2 linked regions of the Aquitalea magnusonii genome follow. The main gene of each other region encodes a partner of the protein of the gene in region 2 in a complex. Links are inferred from orthologs where the notes say so. Each region holds a gene or a part of one and is shown on either strand. Other genes may lie near its edges.

Region 1 (3,709 bases), 1.3 Mb from region 2 along the record:
GAAGGTCCAGTCAACCTTGGCACACTCGCCACTGCCTTTGAATACCTTGGACAGCACATCCCACAGCGGAGAAGTTTCCATCAGGTAATCCAGGCCAGGCCCACAAGCAGGAACCATGTCTTCCGGCAGGCTTTGCAGCCACAACTGACGCAAAGACACCGCACCACCAGCCATCGCGGCCAGCACGCCCAATACACCCCAAACCCTGTAACCAGTGCGCCCCGGGTTATGCAGGGCAGCCAGCAAGGCAATAATACCGACGGAAATCACCCCGACCCGCTGAAAAATGCACAAGGGGCAGGGCTCCAGATGCAATACATATTGCGAATAAAGGGCAAAAGCCATTGCTGCGGCGCAGCCGACCGCCACCAGAAAAAAACCCTGTCTGCGTGATAAACGAATACTCACAACTTCCCCTTGTCTTTGTATTGGGCTTGAAAATGGAACCTCTAGGATTTTAGTCCTGATTCAAAGTTCCAGAAATTGTCTGATGGCATCTTTTTGTGCCAGCGCATCCTTGTAGCCAAGTGCAATCAAGGCACGGCAATAACCTGGCTCAAACAGCAGATAAGTAGCCAGTGTCATGCCGCGCTTTCTGGTTCCACCAGCCCCCTTCATCAGGAAGCGCAAAACCGGTGGAAATTCGTGCGCATGCTGATAGGCAATACTCTCCAGCGACTGACTGGGGCTGAGCATGAAAACATCCACTTGCTTGAGGCTGGTTTGTGCGCACAAATCCTGATGCCCCTGCAGCAACGATACCGTGTGATTGACACGTAACAGGCGTTCCATGTCTATGGACATGCTATCGACAAAAATGCTATTGAGCAGATGCCCGAAAATCTGTGCTGGCGTGGGCACCACACTGCTTATCCGGCGTTCGGCTGCTGTTGGCCGCTGGCTGGTAAGGCCCACAATGAACAGCTTGTCCGCACCCAGATGCAAAGCGGGCGACAGCGGCGTCAATTGCCGGATGGCACCATCGCAGTAATACTGCTTGCCAATCTGGGTGGAGGGGAAAATCAGCGGAATGGCCGACGTTGCCATCAGGTGATCCAGCGAAATACGTTCACGCACCCCCATGCGCTGATGGCGCGACCATTCGTCAATATGGGGCTGACTTTCAAAAAAAGTAACCGACATACCGGTACTGAAACAGGATGCGGTCAGCGCCAGTGCCTGCAGACTCCCCTGCTCCAACGCGTCGCGAATCCCATCAAACGGCATCACCCGGGCAAGAAAGTCACGCAAGGGCGCATTATCCAGAAAGCTTTTCGGATTACGCCAGCCATGGCCGCCGGTGGCAATGGAAATGCCGAAATGGAAAAAGGTCTTGATAAAATAGGCCAGACTGGCATCGTACACATCCTGAATGTGCAACTGCTTCCACATCTGCGCCAGATAATGCACCGCCTGACGGTAATTATTAGCACCCGAGGCAACGGCTACTGCATTAATGGCCCCCGCCGAAGTGCCACAGATAATGGGAAAAGGATTACGCCCGGAATCCGGCATCATCCTTGAAATGGCCAGCAGCACACCGGCCTGATAGGCTGCCCTGGCCCCGCCTCCCGACAGTACCAGGCCAATATTGCTCTTCCCCGCCATCTTGCACCTCGCATTGGATGCATTGTTCCTTGCTTTAGAAATAGCCCCAAAATAGTAAGCTTGACAAGCAACAGCTTGCCAAGGCCCCACTCTGCAGCTTTTATCAAGACCCGGGGTTAGCCCTCACCGGCAACCATCATGGATTCGATCAGCACCGAGCCCATCACCTTGCCACCGCGGGACAGCGTATCGGTCCCGACAGCCACCATGCGCTGGAACATCTCGCGCAGATTGCCGGCAATGGTGATCTCTTCCACCGGATAGGCAATTACCCCGTTTTCCACCCAGAAACCGGCCGCGCCGCGCGAGTAGTCACCGGTGACGGTATTGATGCCATGCCCCAGCAACTCGGTTACCAGCAAGCCAGTGCCCACCTGCTGCAACAGCTCGCCAAAGCTTTCACCCGTGGTATGTACCAGCAGATTGTGTGGCCCGCCAGCATTGCCGGTGGACTGCATACCCAGCTTGCGTGCCGAATAGCTGGCCAGCATGTAGCCTTGCAACACGCCTTGATCAATCAGGCGGCGCGCCGAGGTTTCCACCCCTTCGCTGTCAAAGGCACCACTGGACATGCCACGCAGCACAAACGGGTCCTCATCAATAATGATATTCGGATGAAACACCGGCTGCCCCAGCGCACCCAGCAGGAAGGACGATTTGCGGTAGAGATTACCGCCGCTGATGGCGGATACCAGATGACCGATCAGCGACGCAGCCACCGGGGCCTCGAACAATACCGGGTACTGGCCGGTCTTCACCCGGCGCGCAGACAGCCGCCGCACCGCACGCTCACCTGCCGTGCGGCCCACCGTGAGCGGATCATCCAGATCTGCAGGATGCCGGGCGGCTGAATACCAGTAGTCGCGCTGCATGGAGCCAGCCTCCTCTGCCACTACGGCGGCGGAAATGCTGTGCCGACTCCCCGGATAACCCGCCATGAAGCCATGGCTGTTGGCATAGATGAAATGACTGGCTTGTGCCGATACCGATGCACCCTCGGAATTGCTGATACGCGCATCGACGCTGCGCGCGGCATCCTCACAGCTACGGGCAAGCTCGATGGCTTGCTCCACCGGCAGATTCCAAGGATGGAACAGATCCAGATCCGGAAAGTCGCTTGCCAGCAACTGGCGATCGGCCAGACCCGCACATGCATCTTCGGCAGTAAAGCGCGCAATATCCAATGCCGCCTTCACCGTGTCCTGCAAGGCCTGATCCGAAAAGTCGGAGGTGCTGGCATGGCCTTTTTTCTGACCAAGATAGACGGTGACTGACACACCCTTGTCCTGGTTGTACTCAATGGTCTCCACCTCACCCAGACGCACGCTCACCGTTTGACCCAATCCTTCGGAAACATCGGTTTCGGCCGCAGTGGCACCATGCTGAGCCGCCAGCTCCAGCACGCGGCTGGCAATGCCTTGCAATACGTTGTTACTGAAACTGAATGTGTTGTCTGCCAATGTCTTATCTACCATGATGAATGTTGCCTTGCCCATGTGGTAACTGTAGGAACAGCACCACGCCAGGCGTGTTTGCACGGGAATCGGCCCGCCTTTTCCGGTATCATACCAGCCTTGAAAACCGTAGAGACTTTTGAACGATGACTGATTACCAGAACGACAGCCTGCCCGACGGCATGGTCAGCAAGTCCCAGCGCAAACGCGATATGGACGCGCTGCAGGATCTGGGCAAGGAGCTGGTCGAACTCTCCAAGGATACGCTGAAGAAAATGCAGCTGCCGGAGGATTTGCTGACTGCCATTCTGGACTACAAACGCTTTACCGCCCACGGCGCACTGCGCCGCCAGTTGCAATACATCGGCAAGCTGATGCGCGACATCGACCCGGAACCTATCCGCCAGTACCTGCTGGTGATCAAGGGCGAGTCGGCCGAACACATTGCCTGGCAGCATCTGCTGGAACGCTGGCGCGAACGCCTGATGAGCGATGACAAGATGTCCGCAGCCTTTATCAATGACTTTCCAGGCACCGACCCGCAGCAACTGCGTACGCTGATTCGCAACGCGCGCAAGGAACAGGCTGAAAACAAACCGCCCAAGTCCTTCCGCCTGCTATTCCAACTGATCAAGCAAGCCATCCCC
Region 2 (4,712 bases):
CTATTGCACCGCCCGCCAACCAAAACGGTGGTCCACTCCCCTTGCCGGGCAAAACGCCAGCGTTCGTGCAGGGCATCGCCCAGCACCAGCCGCAGGCAGGCATGGGCGGTGAGATCTTCAGGGTGTTGCGGCCAGCCATGTGCTGCCAGGTAGGAAGGTGCGGCACACAGCAGCCGCCGATTATCCGGCAGCATGGGCAGGGCCACCAGGCTGGAATCCTCCGGCACGCCGTAGCGCAGGGCCACGTCCACCGGCATGCGGTACAAATCGGCCAGACGGTCGCTGATATGCAATTGCAGCCGTACGCCCGGATGCTCCGCCAGAAAGGCATCCAGCCAGGGACGCAGCAATTGCCTGCCGATATCGGAGGGCATGGACAGGCTGAGCTGCCCCTGCAGCGTCTGGCGGCCGGCAGCCAGCGCCTGCGCGCCGGCTTGCAAGGCATCCAGCGCAGTCCGGGCATGCTCCAGATAACGCTCGCCATCGGCAGTCAGCCGCAGGCTGCGGGTGGAACGCACCAGCAGATGGGTACCCAGCTCGCTTTCCAGCCGTTTGAGCGCGGCACTGGCCACCGCCGGACTGATATCCAGCGCACGAGCAGCGGCAGACAGGCTGCCCAGTTGTGCGGTGTGCAGCAGGATATGTAGATCTTCCAGCCGAACCATGATTTCTCCTGCAACCGCCATCCGCTCCGGTCACACCTTCAAGCGGAAAGGACGACAAGGACTTGCCTGCCGCTCAGGGCAGGAAGGACTTCATATTGTATTTGCTGACCAGTTGCTGATAAGCCGGGGTTTTGCGGAAGCGTCCAAGTGCGGCGACATAGGCATCAATGCGCTGTGCCGACATGGCTTTGCGTGAGAAACCGAGGTAGAAGTCACCAATCAGCCAGCGCGGCTCACGCAGCGCCACCACCTGGGATTGCAGCTCCGGCATGCGCATATCCAGCGACTGCAGCGATGTACCGTAGGCCACGGCAATGTCGATGCGTCCGGCCAGCAGCTTGGCAAACACTTCTTCCTTGGAGCTGGCTGTCATGTCTATCTGCCAGCACTCATGCATCGCCTGCTGCACGATGGCGCCATAAAAATAGTTGCTGGCCGCCGCCATGCGATAAGCGGCGTAACTGCAGGGACGGGCGCTGTCGGGAAAATGCTGGCGCTGGGCGCGCAGCACAAACAGGCCGGCATATTGTCGGTGCTGGATGGCCGCTGGCAGGAATACCGCATAGGCGTCGCGCTCCGGCGTGCGGGCCAGATAGCTGAGCGCATCCACTCGTCCAAGCTGCAGGCTGCGCAGGGCGCGCTGCCAAGGCATGGGCTTGTACACCACATGCCACCCCAGCCTGGCTGTCACCTCATCGATGACTTCCAGATGAAAACCGCCGTGGGTCTTGCCATCCCCCTGAACATACTCAAAAGGATGGTTATCGGACTCCTCCACCGCAACGGTAAAGTCCTGTGCCGCCACGCGGTGCTGCAGGCAGAGCCCGGCCAGCAACAACAGCCACTGGCCATGTGCCAGGCCGGCCTTCGCTTGCTTCATGAATGCCAGCTACCCTGTCAGCCGCCGGTACCACCAACGGTCAGTCCGCCATCAATACGCAAGGTAGGCTGCCCCACCCCCACCGGCACGCTCTGGCCTTCCTTGCCGCAGACACCAACGCCCTGATCCAGCGCCATGTCATTACCGATCATGGAAACATAACCCAGCACATCCGGGCCGTTGCCAATCAGCGTGGCCCCCTTTACCGGATAGGTCAGCTTGCCATCTTCGATGCGCCAGGCCTCCGAAGCGGAGAAGACGAACTTGCCGCTGGTAATGTCCACCTGACCACCGCCGAAATTGGCGGCATACAGGCCGTCCTTGACCGAGGCGATGATTTCCTTGGGATCATGCTGACCGCCCAACATATAGGTATTGGTCATGCGTGGCATGGGGATATGGGCATAGGATTCGCGCCGGCCATTGCCGGTGGGGGCCACCTGCATCAGGCGGGCATTCATCGCATCCTGCATATAGCCCTTGAGAATACCGTCTTCAATCAGCACGGTGCGGTTGGTCTGGTTGCCTTCATCGTCGATAGCCAGCGAACCGCGGCGGCCATCCAGCGTGCCATCATCCACCACCGTTACCCCGGCAGCGGCCACGCGCTGGCCCAGCTTGCCGGAGAAGGCCGAGGTGCCCTTGCGGTTGAAGTCGCCTTCCAGGCCATGGCCGATGGCTTCATGTAGCAGCACACCCGGCCAGCCGGAGCCCAGCACCACCGTCATCTGGCCAGCGGGGGCCGGGCGGGCTTCCAGATTGATCAATGCCTGGTCCACCGCCTGACGCACATAGGTTTCCACCAGTGCATCGTCAAAGCGCGTCAGGTCGAAACGGCCACCGCCGCCGCCGGAGCCCTGCTCGCGGCGGCCATTCTGTTCGGCAATCACATGTACCGACAGCCGCACCAGCGGCCGCACATCGGCCGCACGTACGCCATCATGCCGCGCCACATACACCACATCGTATTCCGAAGCCACGCCGGCCATCACCTGGATCACGCGCGGGTCCATGGCGCGGGCCAGCTTTTCCACTTTTTCCAGCAGGGCCACCTTGGCGGCAGCTTCCAGGCTGTAACAGGGATCGATGGCCGGATAAAGATCGCGCGCGCGCTGCGGCGACTGGCGGCCGGCGCTGCCATCACCACCGGCCAGACCGATGGCTCGCACTGCGTCGGCAGCACGGGTAATGGCATCCACACCGATATCGTCGGAATAGGCAAAGGCTGTCTTGTCGCCAGCCACGGCGCGCACACCCACGCCCTGGTCGATGCTGAAGCTGCCGGACTTGACGATGCCCTCTTCCAGACTCCAGCCCTCGCTGCGGGTGTACTGGAAGTAAAGATCGGCATAGTCCACCGCGTGCTGGCGCATGCGGGAAAAGGTTTTTTCGATCACGGACTCGTCAACGCCAAAAGGCGAGAGCAGCAGTTGATCGGCAATGGTGAAAGCGTCTTGCATGGGGGGGTCTTTCTGTCAGAGCACGCGGTGGGCCAGGGCCGGCAGGCCGCTGCGCACCGAATGCAGCAATTCGGGGTCAATCTCGGCCAGCACCACGCCTTCGCCACTGGCCTGCTGCGCCAAAATGCGCCCCCAGGGGTCGATGATCATGGACTGACCATGGGTTTTGCGGCCATTTTCATGCCTACCACCCTGGCCGGAGGCAATCACGAAGCATTGGTTTTCAATGGCACGGGCACGCATCAGCACTTCCCAGTGCGCTTCGCCGGTGGCGGCGGTAAAGGCTGCCGGCAAAATCATCACATCAAACGGGGCAAGCTGGCGGAACAGCTCGGGAAAGCGCAGATCGTAACAGATACCGCAGGCTACTTGCGCCAGACCGATATCCACCTTCACCGGCTGCTTACCGGCCAGAATGCTGTCGGACTCACAATAGCGCTCACCATTTCCGGTATAGCCAAACAGGTGGATCTTGTCGTAGCGCGCCTGCACCACGCCATCCGGATCAAATACCAGCGTGCTGTTGAATACCTTGCCCGGCTGCGGGCTGCGCAGCGGAATGGTGCCAGCCGCCAGCCATACCTTGTTGTCGCGCGCCATGGCCGCCAGCGCGCTCTGCAAGGGGCCGTGGCCGGCGTCTTCGCAGATGGCGACCTTATCGCCATCCTGTCTGCCCATCAGGCAAAAGTATTCCGGCAATACCACAAAGGCGGCACCGCCGGCGGCTGCCTCGGCCACCAGTGCCGCGGCACGGGCCAGGTTGGCGGCAACATCGGTACCGGACACCATTTGCACGGCGGCAGCGATAAATTTCTGTTTCATGGCGTGATGATCCGCTTGCTGTTTCTCAAAGGTTCCATGCCCTGCTTCTCCACCTTGGGATTGGCGAACGAGCCGGTCAGTGCATATTCGACCGACAGTATCTTGCCGACCGGGTCCTGCAATACTTTCTGTGCCGCCAGGGCAGCCACGCCCACTACCGGGTTGAGCAAGGCCGCACCGGCCGCCAGGGCCACACTCTCGGCCAGATGCGGCTGTACCTTGATGTGTACGTCCTGGGTTTCATTGGCCAGATTAACCTGCCCACGGAGGAAGACATCCGCAGCCGGGCCTTTCATATGCACATTATCAGAAACAAACACGCCCTTGCTGATGTGTGCATCTCCGGTGATGGAGTCAAAGGCAAAGCCATCGCTGAATACATCGGTGAAATCCAGTTTTACCCGGCGCGTCAGCGACTGCAGGCTCAATACGCCAAGCAGGCGTGCCACCCCCGGATCCACCTTGGCAAAGCGGCCGTTTTTCAGGGCCAGCGTCATCTCGCCGCTTAGCTGGCTGGCGCTCAGATCAAACAGCCCGCCGGGCCAGCTCATATTGCCACGCAGCGTACCTTCACCTTTGCGGAAGGTATCCTGCAGGCCGACACGGGCCAGCAGCTTGCCGACATCGCTGCTGTCAAGCTGGTAGCTGGTTTGCACTTCCTTGCCGCTGGCGCTGCGGCGCACACGGGCACTGCCCTGCAGGCTGCCTTCCGGCGCCACCAGCCGCAGCGGGTTAAGCACCCAGTCACGGCCTTCGCGACGGGCGCGTAGATCCAGCTTGCCCACAGACCGGTTCTGGTAAATCAGATCGCCCACGCGGATATCCAGGGCCGGCCAGTCGCCCTTGTCGCTCATCGCCACATCCCCGTCTGCCGCACTGCCCTTG

What was found.
Region 1: the proteins of tldD (region 2) and pmbA are in contact, whole or in part, in a solved structure (PDB 5NJ9), measured with the Escherichia coli proteins. The link is inferred for Aquitalea magnusonii from one-to-one orthologs.

What each region holds. Positions count from the first base shown.
Region 1 is NZ_AP018823.1:1,113,516-1,117,224, reverse strand. What follows is about bases 905-3,709. They hold pmbA (metalloprotease PmbA), read right to left. Parts: upstream 3,084-3,709; coding sequence 1,725-3,083; downstream 905-1,724. Other genes in these bases: yjgA (ribosome biogenesis factor YjgA), read left to right, coding at 3,209-3,709; DLM_RS05405 (patatin-like phospholipase family protein), read right to left, coding at 905-1,698. Also shown: DLM_RS05410 (disulfide bond formation protein B), read right to left, coding at 1-408; more of DLM_RS05405, read right to left, coding at 469-904.
Region 2 is NZ_AP018823.1:2,406,305-2,411,016, forward strand. The notes cover bases 785-3,687. They hold tldD (metalloprotease TldD), read right to left. Parts: upstream 3,006-3,687; coding sequence 1,563-3,005; downstream 785-1,562. Other genes in these bases: DLM_RS11500 (substrate-binding periplasmic protein), read right to left, coding at 785-1,545; DLM_RS11510 (carbon-nitrogen hydrolase family protein), read right to left, coding at 3,021-3,687. In the rest of the region: DLM_RS11495 (LysR family transcriptional regulator), read right to left, coding at 1-665; more of DLM_RS11500, read right to left, coding at 739-784; more of DLM_RS11510, read right to left, coding at 3,688-3,827; DLM_RS11515 (YhdP family protein), read right to left, coding at 3,824-4,712. UniProt on the Escherichia coli protein: Metalloprotease involved in CcdA degradation. Suppresses the inhibitory activity of the carbon storage regulator (CsrA).